DNA from 2 places in the Thioclava kandeliae genome. Region 1 is predicted to be linked to the other one. Evidence: riboswitches for the same ligand, from Rfam matches in the RefSeq annotation. Region 1 holds a riboswitch; the other holds the start of a gene.
What was found. Region 1 has a riboswitch for thiamine pyrophosphate ahead of thiB (thiamine ABC transporter substrate binding subunit). Riboswitches for the same ligand answer to the same signal wherever they lie in the genome.
Positions count from the first base shown of each region.

Region 2: linked by a shared signal. The riboswitch ahead of thiC (phosphomethylpyrimidine synthase ThiC) and the one ahead of thiB (thiamine ABC transporter substrate binding subunit) in region 1 are both predicted to bind thiamine pyrophosphate.

Region 1 is NZ_JAYWLC010000005.1:143,770-151,609, forward strand. Features, by position in the region: gene aroC (chorismate synthase) at 1-621, opposite strand, end outside; gene VSX56_RS08440 (dicarboxylate/amino acid:cation symporter) at 836-2,167, shown strand; TPP riboswitch at 2,234-2,335, shown strand; gene thiB (thiamine ABC transporter substrate binding subunit) at 2,375-3,361, shown strand; gene VSX56_RS08450 (thiamine/thiamine pyrophosphate ABC transporter permease ThiP) at 3,340-4,875, shown strand; gene VSX56_RS08455 (thiamine ABC transporter ATP-binding protein) at 4,859-5,554, shown strand; gene VSX56_RS08460 (S-(hydroxymethyl)glutathione dehydrogenase/class III alcohol dehydrogenase) at 5,654-6,784, opposite strand; gene VSX56_RS08465 (hypothetical protein) at 6,858-7,205, shown strand; gene VSX56_RS08470 (I78 family peptidase inhibitor) at 7,205-7,492, shown strand; gene VSX56_RS08475 (c-type cytochrome) at 7,529-7,840, opposite strand, start outside.
Region 2 is NZ_JAYWLC010000003.1:280,553-288,392, forward strand. Features, by position in the region: gene VSX56_RS05910 (LysR family transcriptional regulator) at 1-223, opposite strand, end outside; gene VSX56_RS05915 (aminotransferase-like domain-containing protein) at 381-1,583, opposite strand; gene thiC (phosphomethylpyrimidine synthase ThiC) at 1,815-3,599, opposite strand; TPP riboswitch at 3,712-3,832, opposite strand; gene VSX56_RS05925 (2-hydroxyacid dehydrogenase) at 3,929-4,876, opposite strand; gene VSX56_RS05930 (MFS transporter) at 4,935-6,299, opposite strand; gene VSX56_RS05935 (citrate synthase) at 6,518-7,663, shown strand; gene VSX56_RS05940 (MFS transporter) at 7,679-7,840, opposite strand, start outside.

The DNA of each region.
Region 1 (7,840 bases):
ACCGACCGAGGAATGCTGCTTGCGGATCGCCTGCAGGTAATCCGCCCATTCATCGACCACATCCGCATCGGGGATGAAGAAGGGATTCTTCAGGATCTGGCTCTCGTCGAAACGGGCGCGGTTGATGTGCTTCACCCCCATCTGCACCATGTATCCGGTGATCTTCAGCTCGGGCACCAGCTGGCGCAGCACGGCCTGCGCCACACCGCCTGCCGCGACCCGTGCCGCCGTCTCGCGCGCCGAAGAACGTCCGCCGCCGCGGTAATCACGGATGCCGTATTTCTGGAAATAGGCCAGATCGGCGTGACCGGGACGGAACTGGCGCGCGATCTCGCCATAATCCTTGGAGCGCTGGTCGGTATTCTCGATCATCAGCTGGATCGGTGTGCCGGTGGTTTTCCCCTCGAAAACGCCCGAAAGGATGCGCACGGCATCGGCTTCCTTGCGCTGGGTGGTCTCTTTCGACTGCCCCGGACGGCGACGGTCGAGAAAGACCTGAATGAACTCTTCCGAAATCTCGATGCCCGGCGGGCAACCATCGACGGTGGCCCCGAGCGCGGGACCATGGCTCTCGCCCCAAGTGGTGACGCGGAACAGATGTCCGAAAGTATTATACGACATGGGGCAGCTCCCTGATTACGCGCCAGATCCGGTTTGGGGGCATCAAAGCCCGATTCCAGCCTGCATAAAAGGCTGGCACCGATGTAGCAACTGCTTCCCCTCTAGGCAATCTGTGCGTTACCCCGCATGATAGGCAGGCTCACGGGTCACTCGGCGCTCGCGGAACGGGAGCCGCGCGCCACACTGGACCCATCACAACAGGGAGATCAGGCGCATGGCCAGCAAACGCATGTCGCTGACGACACAGATTATGACCGCTATGGGAGCGGGCATCGTATTGGGTGTGATTTTCAACCAGATCGGCTCGGATTTTATCTCGACCTATATTACCGGCGGCCTTCTGGCGATGATCGGCAAGATGTTCGTCAATGCGTTGAAGATGCTCGTCGTGCCTCTGGTGTTCTTCTCGCTCATCTGCGGGGTCACGGGCATCGGTGATATCCGCGTGCTGGGCCGTGTGGGCGGCAAGAGCTTCGCACTCTATATCATGACCACCGCCATCGCGATTGCCATCGCGATCCTCATCGCCAAAATCGTCGGACCGGGCAACGGGTTCACGATGGATGGCGTGGATACTTCGGGCGTCACCGCCAAGGAAGCCCCCTCGGTCTGGGATGTCTTTGCAGGTATCGTGCCCACCAATCCGGTGCAGGCATTCGCCAGCGGCGAGATGCTGCAGATCATCTTCTATACGATCATCCTTGGCGTGGCCGTCCTGATGCTGGGCGAGAAATCCAAAGCCTTTGTCGCGGGCTGTGAATATATGAACGAGGTGATGATGAAGATCGTCTCCATCGTCATGGCCTTCGCCCCCATCGGCGTCTTCTGCCTGATCACCAAAACCTTCGCCGAACAGGGGATCGACCTGTTCCTGCCGGTGCTGACCTATGTGTTGACCCTGACGGGGGCGCTGTTCCTGCATCTGTTTGTCACGCTGATGATCATCCTCAAGGTCTTCTCGGGGCTTAATCCCATCACCTTCATGAAGAAGATCCGCCCCGCGCAGATCTTCGCCTTCTCGACCGCCTCCTCCAATGCCACCATCCCCGTGACGCTACGCTGCGTGACGGAACGCATGGGCGCCAAGAACTCGGTCGCCTCCTTCTGCATTCCCTTCGGCGCCACCATCAACATGGACGGCACCGCGATCATGCAGGGGGTGGCCACGGTGTTCCTTGCCAATGTCTATGGCATCGATCTGGGGCTCGGCGGCTATCTGACGGTGATCGCCATGGCCGTTCTGGCCTCCATCGGCACCGCCGGTGTGCCGGGTGTGGGTCTGGTGATGCTGACCATGGTTCTGGGTCAGGTCGGCCTGCCGATCGAGGGCATCGCGCTGATCTTGGGCGTTGACCGTCTGATGGATATGATCCGCACTGCGGTGAACATCACAGGTGATGCTGTGGTCACCACAATCGTGGCCAAGACCGAGGGGCAGCTGGATATGGCGACCTACGAGAACCCGCTTGCCGGCACCGCCGATGACGATCTGGGCATCGACCCCGCCGCCGAGGCAGAGCTGGCCGAATACGCCCGCCCGCACTGACACCGCTGCACGGGGCGCGCGCCCGCGACACCTTGTCTGAGAACGCGCCCCGTGCAATATATCTGGCCCATAACCTCGGGGTGCCGGTGATCCGGCTGAGATGCCATTGGCGAACCCGTCGAACCTGAACCGGTTAGCACCGGCGGAGGGAAGGTCACGGGACGCACCCATTGCGCCCTCCTTTCCTGCGGATCTGGAGGAGCACAGATGAGAAGATCCCTTATTGGCTTGGCCTTTCTGGCAGGCATGGCAACCACTGCACAGGCCGAGGACACACCCGTCCTGACCGTCTATGAGCCCGATTATTTCACCTCGGAATGGGGCCCCGGCCCGCAGATCGAAAAAGGCTTCGAGGCGCAATGCGGCTGCGATCTGCAATTCGTGGCGGGCGATGTGCTCTCGCGCATCATGCTGGAGGGCAAGAACACCAAGGCGGATGTCGTGATCGGGCTCAATACCGACCAGACCGCCCGCGCCCGCAAGACCGGCCTCTTTGCGCCCTCGAACGAGGATAACTCGCGCCTGACCCTGCCGATCAAATGGACCGATGATACCTTCGTCCCCTTCAACTGGTCGGAAACCGCCTTCATCTACGACAAGACCAAGCTGAAGACCCCGCCAAAATCATTCGATGATCTGCTCAACGCCCCCGATGATCTGAAGATCGCCATTCAGGACCCGCGTTCCTCCGTGTCGGGGCTCGCTCTGCTGCTATGGGTGAAGGCCGTCTATGGCGATAAGGCACCCGAGGCTTGGGCCAAGCTGAAGCCCAAGGTGCTGACCGTGACGCCCGGCTGGTCGGAGAGCTATGGTCTCTTTACCGATGGCGAGGTGGATATGGTGCTGAGCTACACCACCTCCCCCGCCTATCACATCATCGCCGAGAACGATGATACCAAGGCCGCCGCCATCTTCCCCGAGGGCCATTATTTCATGGCCGAGTTGGTGGCCCAGCTGAAAAGCTCGAAACATCCCGAACTGGCACAGAAATTCATGGATTATGTGCTCTCGGATGATTTCCAAAGCATGATCGCCACCGCGAACTGGTCCTATCCCGCCATCATCAAGGACGGCTTCCTGCCCAAGGAATTCGCGGACCTGCCGCGCCCTGCAAAGACCATCTTCTATAGCGAAGACGAGGCCGAGGCCCTGCGCCAGCCCGCGCTTGACGAATGGCTCGCCGCCTTCCGCTGATCGCCTTCGGAGCGACTCTGGTGCCAGTGCTTCTGGTGCTCGGGCCGATCCTTGCGACCGCCCTCCATGGGGGCGGTCTCACTGCTTTGCGCGGATCGGACCTGCAGGCGCTCTGGTTCACCCTCTGGCAGGCGGCGCTCTCGGCGCTGATCTCCTGTGCGCTGGCCGTGCCGCTGGCGCGGGCGCTGGCGCGACGGCGGTTTGTCGGGCGCACTGTGCTGATCACCGCGCTCGGCGCGCCCTTCATCCTGCCGGTGATCGCGGCCATTCTGGGGCTTCTGGCGGTCTTCGGCCGCAGCGGGCTCCTCAATCACGCGCTCGGAGGGATTGGCCTGCCCACGCTCACCATCTATGGCGCGCATGGGGTCATTCTGGCCCATGTGTTCTTCAACCTGCCGCTTGCGACCCGCATGGTGCTGCAGGGCTGGCAATCGATCCCCGCCGAGCGCCTGCGCCTTGCCGCCACGCTCGATTTCGACGGGGCCGCGATGTGGCGCCATCTCGAACGCCCGATGCTGCGCGCCACCCTGCCCGGCGCGTTCGTGGCGATCTTCCTCGTCTGTCTGGGCAGTTTCGCGGTGGCACTGACTTTGGGCGGTGGCCCCTCGGCCACGACGGTCGAACTGGCCATCTATCAGGCTTTCCGTTTCGACTATGACACAGGCCGCGCCGCCAGCCTCGCGCTGGTGCAGGTGGCCCTGTGCCTGATGGCCGTGGGCATAGGGGCAAAGCTCTCGGCCCCCGCGGCCTTCGGCGCAGGGCTCGACCGGCCCGCCCTCTTCGCGCCCTCGACCCGCTTAGCGCAATGGGCCGATGCAACCGTCATCGCGGCCTCGGCCCTGTTCCTGCTCCTGCCCATCGCACTGATCCTCTGGCGCGGGCTTCCCGCGCTGGCCACGATGCCCCCGATGGTCTGGCAGGCCGCGCTGACCTCGCTCACCATCGCGCTCGGATCCACGGCACTGACGCTGGCATTGGCCCTGCCGCTCGCCCTTCACGCACCACGCCACCGCTGGACGGAAGGCGCGGCCATGTTGCCGCTTGCGGCCTCCGGTCTGGTGCTGGGCACGGGGCTGTTCCTGATGATCCAGCCCTTTGCCGCCCCCACCAGCCTCCTGATCCCCGTCACGCTGGTGGTCAACGCAACCCTGTCGCTGCCTTTCGTCACACGCCTCCTCCTGCCCGAGATCCACGCGCTTCAGGCCGATTACGACCGACTCGCCACATCGCTCGATATGGGCGGCGCAGCCAAGCTGCGGTTCCTTACCCTGCCGCGCCTCGCCCGCCCTCTGGGCTTTTCGGCGGGGCTTGCCTGTGCTTTCTCGATGGGGGATCTCGGCGTGATCACGCTGTTTTCCGATGGCCAGACCCGCACCCTGCCCTTGGCCATCTTCCAGCTGATGGGCAGCTACCGCCTCGATCAGGCCGCCGCCGCCGCGACCCTGCTTCTTACCCTCACCTTCGGGCTTTTCGCCCTTTTCGACCGGATCGGACATCATGCTGGCCCTCGATAACATCACCCTGCATCAGGACGACTGGAGCCTGTGCGCCGACCTCACAATCGGGGCAGGCCAGCATACGGCGCTGATCGGACCGTCGGGGGCGGGCAAATCCACCCTGCTGGCCGCCATCGCGGGGCTATTCCCTCTCGAAAGCGGGCGTATCCTCTGGCAGGGGCAGGATCTGGCCGCCCAGCCCACGGGCAAACGCCCGCTCTCGATCCTCTTTCAGGACCAGAACCTCTTTCCCCATCTCACCATCGCGCAAAATCTCGGTCTCGGCATCTCCCCGCGGCTGAACCTCTCGGCCGCAGACCGGGCGCGGATCGAGACCGTGCTCGAGGCCACGGGGCTTGCGGGGCTCGGTCCGCGCAGGCCCGCCGAGCTGTCAGGCGGCCAGCAAAGCCGCGCAGCGCTGGCCCGTGCACTCTTGCGCAAACGCCCGCTCCTGCTGCTGGATGAAGCCTTCTCGGCCTTGGGTCCTGCTCTGAAATCCGAAATGCTGGCCCTGACCCGCACCCTTGCGGCAGAGCACCGCTTCACCCTTCTTATGGTTACCCATGACCCCGAGGATGCCAAAGCGATCTGCCCGCAGACCATCCTTGTGGCCGATGGCAGCGCCGAAGCCCCGCAAGACACGGGCGCGCTGCTGGCCGACCCTCCTGCCGCCTTGCGCGCCTATCTGGGCTGCTGATCCTTCCAGCGTCCCCAAAATATCCTCAGGGGGTGAATTTGCGTGAAACGCAAAGAGGGGGCGCGAGCGCCCCCTCCCCGTCTGCCAGATAGACCGGCGTCAGTATTTCACGACCGCGCGGATCGATTTGCCCTCATGCATCAGGTCGAAGCCGTGATTGATCTCCTCGAGCGCCAGCTCGTGGGTGATCATCGGATCGATCTCGATCTTGCCATCCATATACCAGTCGACGAATTTCGGGACATCGGTCCGGCCCTTGGCGCCCCCGAAGGCGGTGCCCTTCCAGACGCGGCCCGTGACCAGCTGGAACGGACGGGTCGAGATCTCGGCGCCTGCCGGTGCCACGCCGATGATCACCGACACCCCCCAGCCGCGATGCGAGCATTCCAGAGCATCACGCATGACCTTCACGTTGCCCGTCGCATCGAAGGAGTAATCCACGCCGCCGATCTGGTCATCGCCCTTCTTGGTGAGGTTCACGATCTCCTGCACCACGCTGCCTTCGATCTTCGAGGGGTTCACGAAATGGGTCATGCCGAATTTCTTCGCCATCTCGGCTTTGTCGTCATTCAGATCGACACCGATGATCATATCGGCCCCGGCCATCCGCAGACCCTGAATGACGTTCAGACCGATCCCGCCCAAGCCAAATACCGCCGCGGTCGAGCCGATCTCGACGCCTGCGGTATTGATCACGGCACCGATGCCGGTGGTCACGCCGCAGCCGATATAGCAGATCTTCTCGAAAGGCGCGTCCTCACGCACCTTGGCCAGCGCGATCTCGGGCATCACGGTGTGGTTGGCGAAGGTCGAGCAGCCCATATAGTGATAGATCGGCGTGCCATCGAGCATATGGAAGCGCGTGGTGCCATCGGGCATCAGGCCCTGACCCTGGGTGTTGCGGATCGCGGTGCACAGGTTGGTCTTGCCCGAGCGGCAGGAGGGGCATTCACGGCATTCGGGCGTGTAGAGTGGGATCACATGATCGCCGGGTTTCAGCGTGGTGACACCCTCGCCCACCTCGATCACGACCCCTGCACCCTCATGGCCGAGAATCGACGGGAAAAGCCCCTCGGGGTCCGCGCCCGACAGCGTGAAGGCATCCGTGTGACAAAGCCCCGTGGCCTTGATTTCGATCAGCACCTCGCCCTTCTTCGGAGCGTCGAGTTCGACCTCCATGATTTCCAAGGGCTTACCTGCTTCTAGTGCAACTGCAGCACGGGTTCTCATCGGACTTCTCCGTCATATGGAATTTTGTCCGAACCTGAGGCACAATGCGATCAAACACAAGCAAGAGAGCGACATGTTGACCCGAGTTTACGCCTTCGCAGCCATTGCCCTACTGGCTGCCTGCCAGCCTTCGCAGCAAGAGCTGGCCCCGACCCCCATTCTCCCCGAATCAGCACAAGCGATGATTGGCGCGGCCGATACCGCAGACGGCCTGAACGAGCGCGAGCCCGACCTGTGCGGAGCCAAGGAATATTCCTATATTCTGGGCCAGCCCGAAAGCGCCATCGCCGGCCTGCCGCTGGGCGACAAGAAATATCGCGTCGTCCGCTGGCGCGGGGTCGAGGACCAGATCTACCAGCCCCACCGGATCGTGTTCCGCCTCGACGAGATGGGCAATGTCTATAACGTGGATTGCGGCTGATGCGCCGCAATACCCTCTGGGGGATCGCAGGGCTTCTGGCGCTGACGGCCTGTCAGAGCCCCGCGCCACAGCCAGAGGCGCCCGGTGATCTGCCGCCCGCGCAATGCGGGGCGGACCGGTTGCAGGACCGCATCGGTGCGCCGCTTGCGCGCTTCGATCAGGCCGACTGGCCTGAATCGCACCGCGTCGAGGCTCCCGGCAGTCTGCAGACGATGGATTTCCGTCCCGAGCGGCTAAGGATCCAAACGGATGCGGCGGGCACCATCACCGCACTGCTTTGCGGCTAGAAAAGCGGCCCCGGACCTCCGGGGCCGTTTCGCGTTTCAGTCCTTGAATTCCTTGTGGCAGGCCGCACAGGCGCCGCCTACGGCTTTCATGCCCGCCTGCACGCCCGCGAGGCTGGACGTATCCATATCCGCGGCGGCCATTTCCAGATCCTTGGCGTGCGAGGTAAATTCCTCCCAATTGTTCCAAATACCGGATTTGGCATCCGATTCGGGATCCTCGGCCTTGGTCTTGAACAGCTCCGGCAGCTTCTTGGCCTCTTCCTGCATCGCCTGCGCGGCCGAGCCCGCGATATCGGCATTGAAATCGGATTTCTTCTTGGCCATGTCCCCGAGGATGTTGCTGGACTG
Region 2 (7,840 bases), on a different contig from region 1:
TCTCGGCCAGCAGCACCTTGCCGGTCTGTGTCAGCACGGCCCGCCTGCCCTGCACCTCCATGATTGTCACGCCCAGATTGTCCTGCAGCTTCGAGATGGCATAGCTGACCGAAGACTGGCTGCGTGACAGGATATGCGCGGCATCGGCAAAATTCCCGCATTTCACAACAGTTTGGAGAACGCTCCATTGCTCGAGCGTTGAACGCGGGATGGAATAGCTCATGCGGGGCCTGCTGGTTGCGCGGTCGACATGCCGCCGGACTGTCGCCACGGCAATCTAGCGTCCTCTGGCCGGATCGCAAGACCGGTTTCAGCACGCATGACGCCCATCAAAAAGCCCCCGCTTTCTGGAAAGCGGGGGCGGGATAACGTGCGGGCGGTTAGCGCAGGATGCGGCCGATCCGCGCGATGCCCTCGTCGATCTGTTCGTCGCTGGCACAGGAATAGCTCAGCCGCAGCGTGTTCTGGCCTGAACCATCGGCATGGAACGCCCCGCCCGGAACAAAGGCCACCTTCTCGTCGCGCACGGCTTTCGCCAGAAGCTCGGCGCCGTTCAGCTTGGGGTCGAATGTCAGCCAGATGAACATACCGCCCTCGGGGCGGGTGAAGCTGACCGAAGCCGGCATCTCGCGCTCGAGCGCGGCAATCATCCGGTCGCGGCGGGAGGCATAGACTGCTTTGATCTTGGCCACATGCTCGTGGAAGATCGCGCGGGCAACATGGTTGGTCACGATCTGGTTGAGGGTCGGCGAATGCAGATCGGCGGCCTGTTTCATCAGCACCAACCGGTCGATCACAGGCTTGGCCGCCACGACCCAGCCCACACGCAGGCCCGGTGCCAGGGTCTTCGAGAAGGAACCGCAATAGATCGTGCGGGTATTCTCGATGCCGCCTTTACGCTCGATATCGAGTGCGAGAATCGGAGGGATCGCCTCGCCATCGAAGCGCAGGTTCTGATAAGCGCCATCCTCGATGATCGCGCAATCGAGCGCCTCGGCCTGATCGAGCACACGCTCGCGGCCCTCGCGCGGGATGGTCTCGCCGGTGGGGTTGGCGAAATCGGCCGAGAGATAGGCGAACTTCACCTCGCCGCCGGCGGCTTTGGCCTCGGCTTTCAGCGTCTCGGGGTCGATATTCGACATCGGATCGAGCGGGATGTAGCGCGGCTCATAGGCATTGAACGCACCGAGCGCCCCCAGATAGGTCGGGCGCATCACGGCGGCAGTATCGTTCTCGGTCAGCATCAGCTTGCCAAGATAGTCGAGCGCCTGCTGCGAGCCGGAGGTGATCATGATATTATCGACCGCGCAAGGCACGCCGATCTTTTCCATCTCGCCCACCAGCCATTCGCGCAGCGGACGGTAACCTTCGGAGACCGAATATTGCAGCGCCGCATGGCCGTTATTATCGGCCATCGTCGCGGCAAAGGCGTCGGAATAGGCCGTGCTCGGGAACAGGGTCGGGTCGGGAATGCCGCCCGCGAAGGAAATGATATCGGGCTGGTCGAGAAGTTTCAGCAGCTCCCGGATCTCCGAGGCTTTCATCCGGCCCGCGCGGCGTGCGAGCACTTTCGTCCAGTCCATTTTACGTCTCCTGCGTCTCGTCCGGGCGCGCACTGCCCTTACAGGCCGCCCTTTTTCACTTGTTACCCTTCGGGTCCGTGCAGCGTTAGCGCCTAACGTAACCCTTCGCAAGACGGGCAAAGGTGAGATGATGCACAGAAAACCTACGCATCGGTCATAAAAACGAGAGCAATATTACAAACAGGGCGCTACGGACGCAAAATAATTTCCACGTCCGCAGCTTTGGGTTGATCAGGCCTCGCTTGGCTCGGGGATATAGAGCGCCCCGCCCTCGCGGAATTTCTCGGCCATTTTGTCCATGCCCTCCTGCCGCTGCGCCTCGGCGCGGATGTCATGGCTGATCTTCATCGAACAGAATTTCGGCCCGCACATCGAGCAGAAATGCGCGACCTTATGGGCCTCGGCCGGCATGGTCTCGTCATGCATGGACCGCGCGGTATCGGGATCGAGCCCGATATTGAACTGGTCCTCCCAGCGGAACTCGAAGCGCGCACGGCTGATCGCGTCATCGCGCCGCTGCGCACCCGGATGGCCCTTGGCAAGGTCCGCCGCATGAGCGGCCAGCTTATAGGTGATCACGCCCGTCTTCACATCGTCACGGTCGGGCAGGCCCAGATGCTCTTTCGGCGTCACATAGCACAGCATCGCGGTGCCGAACCAACCGATCATCGCGGCGCCAATGGCGGAGGTAATATGGTCATATCCCGGTGCGATATCGGTGGTCAGCGGTCCGAGCGTGTAGAAAGGCGCCTCGTGGCAGTGCTTGAGCTGCTCGTCCATATTGGCCTTGATCTTGTGCATGGCCACATGGCCCGGCCCTTCGATCATCACCTGACAGTCCTTGGCCCATGCGATCTTGGTGAGTTCCCCCAGCGTGCGCAGCTCGGCGAATTGCGCCTCGTCATTGGCATCGGCAATCGAACCGGGGCGCAGGCCGTCCCCCAGCGAGAAACTCACATCATAGCGGCGGCAGATATCGCAGATCTCGTCGAAATGCTCGTAGAGGAAGCTCTCGCGGTGATGATGCAGGCACCATTTCGCCATGATCGAGCCGCCGCGCGAGACGATGCCGGTGACGCGCTTTGCGGTCATCGGGATCATATGCAGACGCACGCCCGCATGGATGGTGAAGTAGTCCACCCCCTGCTCGGCCTGCTCGATCAGCGTATCGCGGAAGATCTCCCAAGTGAGATCCTCGGCCACGCCGCCCACCTTTTCGAGCGCCTGATACAAAGGCACCGTGCCGATCGGAACCGGCGAATTGCGGATGATCCAGTCGCGGATATTGTGGATATTGCGGCCCGTCGAGAGGTCCATCACCGTGTCCCCGCCCCAGCGGATCGCCCAGACCATCTTCTCGACCTCTTCCTCCATCGAGGAGGTCACCGCCGAATTGCCGATATTGGCGTTGATCTTCACCTTGAAGTTACGCCCGATGATCATCGGTTCCAGCTCGCGGTGGTTGATATTGGCGGGGATAATCGCGCGGCCCTCGGCAATCTCGGTCCGCACGAATTCGGGCGTCACCAGATCGGGGAGGGTCGCGCCCATCGGGTCACCGTCGCGCGTATAGGCGGCCATACGGCCCTCGTTCTCGCGGATCGCCACAAACTCCATCTCGGGAGTGATGATCCCTGCGCGCGCATAGGCCAGCTGCGTCACCGCGCGGTCACCCACGGCCCGCAGCGGCGGGCGCAGCACGGGGAACGGCGCTACCAGACGGTCGCCCTTGGCGAAACCGTTATCGGCATCGGTAGTGGCGCGGCCCTCGTATTCCTCGATCTCGCCGCGTGCCTGCAGCCAGCCGCCACGGGTCTCGGGCAGGCCTTTGGCGATGTCGATCCGGGCGGCCGGATCGGTATAGGGCCCCGAACTGTCATAGACACAGAGCGCCTCTTCATTCGAGATCTCGATCTCGCGCATGGGCACGCGCAGCGCGTGGATATTGCCTTCCTTATGCACCTTGCGCGAACCAATCAACGCGCCTGTGGTGATGGTCGGGATGATGTCTTTCATGTCGGTCTCCTCTTACGAAAAGACCCAACCAAAAACTGCGAGGGAATAGGCCACAGCTGACCCGGAAATGGGCCAGAGCGGCCCGAAAGGACCGCCCATGAGACATGGATGCGGAATTGCCCTTCGGTCTTCCTACGCCAGCATCAACTGGGTCAGGTTCAAAGGGTCGCGTCACCGGAATTTCTTCCAATCAGCCTCTCAGTCCCTTGGGCGGGACTCCCCTGACGTGGGTGCAGACTTGCCGAAAATCGAGGCGGCGTCAATGGGCCTCTGCGGGGGCCTTGCGGGTTTCCCCGCCGCGAAATGGACCAGTGCGGCGGGGAAAGGGGTCAGACCTGTGCCAGAGGGCGCGCGGTCCGCGGACTGTTCTGTCCGAAATGTTCGGCTAGGGCATCGACAACATAATCGGCCATCGCCTGACGGGTCTCCTCGGTGCCCGAGCCCAGATGCGGGGTGAGGATCAGGCGCGGATCATCGATGAAGGCCTGCGGCACCTGCGGCTCGTGCTCGAACACATCAAGCGCAGCCCCCGCCAGCCCGTCACGGGCCATGGCCTCCAGAAGCGCGGCCTCATCGACCACCGGCCCCCGCGCCACATTGACGAGGAACCCGCGCGGCCCCAGCGCCGCGATCTCTGCGGCGCCAAAGGAATGGCGCGTCTCCTCGGTCAGCGGACAGGTCAGGATCACCAGATCGCAGGCCTCGGCCAGTGATAGGGCGCTTGGATGATAGGTATACTCCACGGGCTTGCGGTTCGGGCCCTGATAATGGATGCGCGCCCCCATGGCCTCCAGCCTGCGCGCCAGCGCCTTGCCGATCGTGCCGAGCCCGACAATTCCCACATCCATTTGCGAGATCGAACGTCCGAGTTTGTATTGCGGCTGCTCGGGCCATTTTCCTGCCCGCACGAAGCCATCCGCCTGCACCAGATCACGGGTGACCGCCAGCGCCAGCCCGAGGGCGGCATTGGCCACATCCTCGGCCAGAATATGCGAGGTATTCAGGAGTTTGATGCCACGCGCCTTGACGGCCGGCACATCGACATTGTCGAGCCCCGCGCTATAGCTTGCGATAACCTCCAGATCGGGCAGCGCATCGAGAAGCGCCTGATCCACGATGGTCTTACGCAGCGCAAGCCCCCGCACGCCCTTGCCGTTTTGCGCAAGCCATGCCGCAGCATCCCTCTCCGGCAGAATGCGCAGATCAAACAGCTCTTCCAGCTCGGCGCCGGTGGTCTGTGGCAGTTTGGCAGCTTTCAACACAACAGGTTTGGTCATCATAATCTCCATGGACGAAGGGGCCCGCAGCATCCCGCAGGCCCTTTTGTAAATGCTCTCAGCCCTGCGCGCCGCTCTCGACACGTTTGATCGGGCCCATCACGAAGGCAAAGAGGATCGCTGCCACAAGGCAATGCGCGGCCACGAAATAGAGCCCCACGGTATAGCCGCCCGTCACCTGCACGGTGTAACCGAAGACGATGGGGGTGATAATGCCTCCCACATTGCCGATGCAGTTGAAGATCGCACCGGCCAGACCCACAGCCTCACGCGGCGCGGTATCCGAGATCACGGCCCATGTGCCCGAGCCTGCGGCCATGCCCTTGCCGAAGAAGGCAAGCCCCATCAGCGCCACGATCATGATGTTGGAGTTGCTGAACGCCGCCAGAACGATAGAACACCCGATCAGCATACCCAGCACATAGGGCGTCTTGCGGCCCCGCGACACGCTCCAGCCATTGCGGATCAGCGCATCCGATACCGAGCCGCCCGTGATGCCGCCGATAAAGCCCGCGATGGCCGGAAGCATGGTGGCAAAGCCCGCCTCCATGATGTTCATGCCCCGCGCCTGCACCAGATAGATCGGGAACCATGTGATGAAGAAATAGCTCAATGCGATGGTGCAATATTGCCCGATATAGGCGCACCAGAGCATGCGGTTGCTCAGCAGCAGCCCGAACATACGCGCCGAGGCTTTGGGGCGGTTGGTCAGCTCGCGCTGGCTGTCGATATCGACCATCGCGCCGCCCGCTTCCATCAGCTCCAGCTCTGCGGCATTCACGCCCCGATGCTCGCGCGGCGGCTTCATGAATTTGAACCACACGACCGCAGCCAGAAGCCCCACCACACCCAGCGTGAAGAAGGGCACAGGCCAGCCGAAGCTCTGCACCAGCCAGCCCGAGATCGGCGAATAGATCGCGACCGCGAAATAGGAGGCCGAGGCAAAGAGCGAGGTGGCAAGCCCCCGCTCCCCGCGCGGAAACCACATCACCGCGACACGGGCATTCGCCGGAAAACTCGGCGCCTCGATCAATCCCAAGGCGAAGCGCAGCACGAAAAGGAGCCCCAGCGCAACCGATAGTTCGGTGGTCACCTCGCCCACCAACCCCACAAGGAAGGTGGCGATGGACCACAGGACCAGTGCTACGCCATAGATCATCTTGGTGCCGAATTTATCCAGCAGCATCCCGCCCGGGATCTGTCCGATCACATAGGCCCAGCTGAAGGCCGATAACACATAACCCAGTTGCATCGGGCTGAGACCGAACTCCGCCTTGATGCCCGAGCCCGCGATCGACAGGATCGAGCGGTCGGCATAGGCGGTCGTCGCCAGAAACAGGATCAACCCCAGCATGTAGTAACGGGTATGCGTCGGGCGCGCGGCGCCTACGGCCACGTGCTCCGTAGAGCTCGAATACGTCATTGATGTCCTCCCGTGCGGCCCCGCAATGTGACCGCTCTCCAAACCGGCCGCAGGGTGCAGCGTAAAAGCTACGGGAAGCAGGCATCCTCATACCTGCGTCCCATCCTGCGGACCATCCTCCGAACCGGGCGTCCCCTCCTGCCCGTTCATTGCAGATAAACTGCGCCCTTGCCAAGCATGGGTCAACATTGATTAATATCGTCAATATGAAAAACTGGATGACACAAGAGGAAGCCAGCAACGCGCTGGGGGTTCGGCGGCAGACGCTTTACGCCTATGTCAGCCGTGGCCAGATCACGGTCCGCCCTGACCCCGAGACATCGGGGCGAAACCTTTATAATGGCGAGGATATTTCGGCTCTTCTCAACCGTCGGAGCCGCGGGCGCGGGCGGGCAAGTATCGCCACAAGTACCATGTCATGGGGCGAACCTATCATCTCGACGATGATCTCGACCACCGCGCAGGGCCGATTGTATTACCGTGGGGTCAATGTCGGAACATTGGCCGAGTCGGCGTCTCTGGAGGAGACGGCGCGGCTCCTCTGGGCGATGGACCGGCTGCCCGAATTCCCCGCAATACCCTCATATCCGGGCAATGCCGGTCGTGCGCGGGTTTTTCAGGCATTGGCGGCAGAGGCGGCCCATGCCATCCCCTCGGGCAGTCTTTCGCGCGATGCGCGGCACCGGACCATGGCACGGATCGTCGGGCTGGTGGCCGGAAACTTCGCCGATCTTCCGCAGGGCCCCGCGCCCCTGCACTTGCGGCTGGCTCAGGCATGGAACTGTGCCGACAAGGCCGACCTGATCCGCCGCACGCTGGTTTCGCTTGCCGATCAGGAGCTGACCAGCTCCGCCTTTGCCGCCCGCGTGACCGCCTCGACAGGGGCCTCCTTCGAGGCAGCGGCACTCTCGGGGCTGGGCGCGCTTTCAGGCCCGTTGCATGGGGATATGACATTGCGGGTGAAAGCCGTGCTCGAAGATGCCCTGCATCTGGGGATCGTCCCTGCCGTGAACCGCTGGATGAGCACCGGCGAGCCGTTGCCCGGGTTTGGTCACAAGCTCTATCCCCAAGGCGATCCGCGTGCGCGCGCCCTTCTGGGCTGTTTCCGTCCCAGCCCTGCGATCACCGGCCTGATCGCTCATGTGCGCGAGCGAACCGGTCAGGAGCCCACAATCGATGTGGCGCTCGCAGCACTTGCCGATCATTGCGCGTTGCCCGGTGATGCGCCTTTTGCGCTATTCGCGATTGCGCGGTCACTGGGCTGGCTCGCCCACGCGCTGGAACAGATCGAGACGGGCAGCCTGATCCGGCCGCGGGCGCATTATACAGGCCCCGCCCTGCCGATAGAAAAAGGCGCGCCGTAGCGCGCCTTTGGAAGGTCAGGCCTTATGCGAGGCCACATCGTCCGGTACAGGCTCCGTTTTGGCGACGATGTCGCTGCCCATCACGCGGGTCGAGGCCAGAGCCAGTGCCCCGAGGAAGCCCACCAGCGCAAAAGCATAGAAGCCCCACGGGTAACCGATCCCCATCGAAACCAGCAT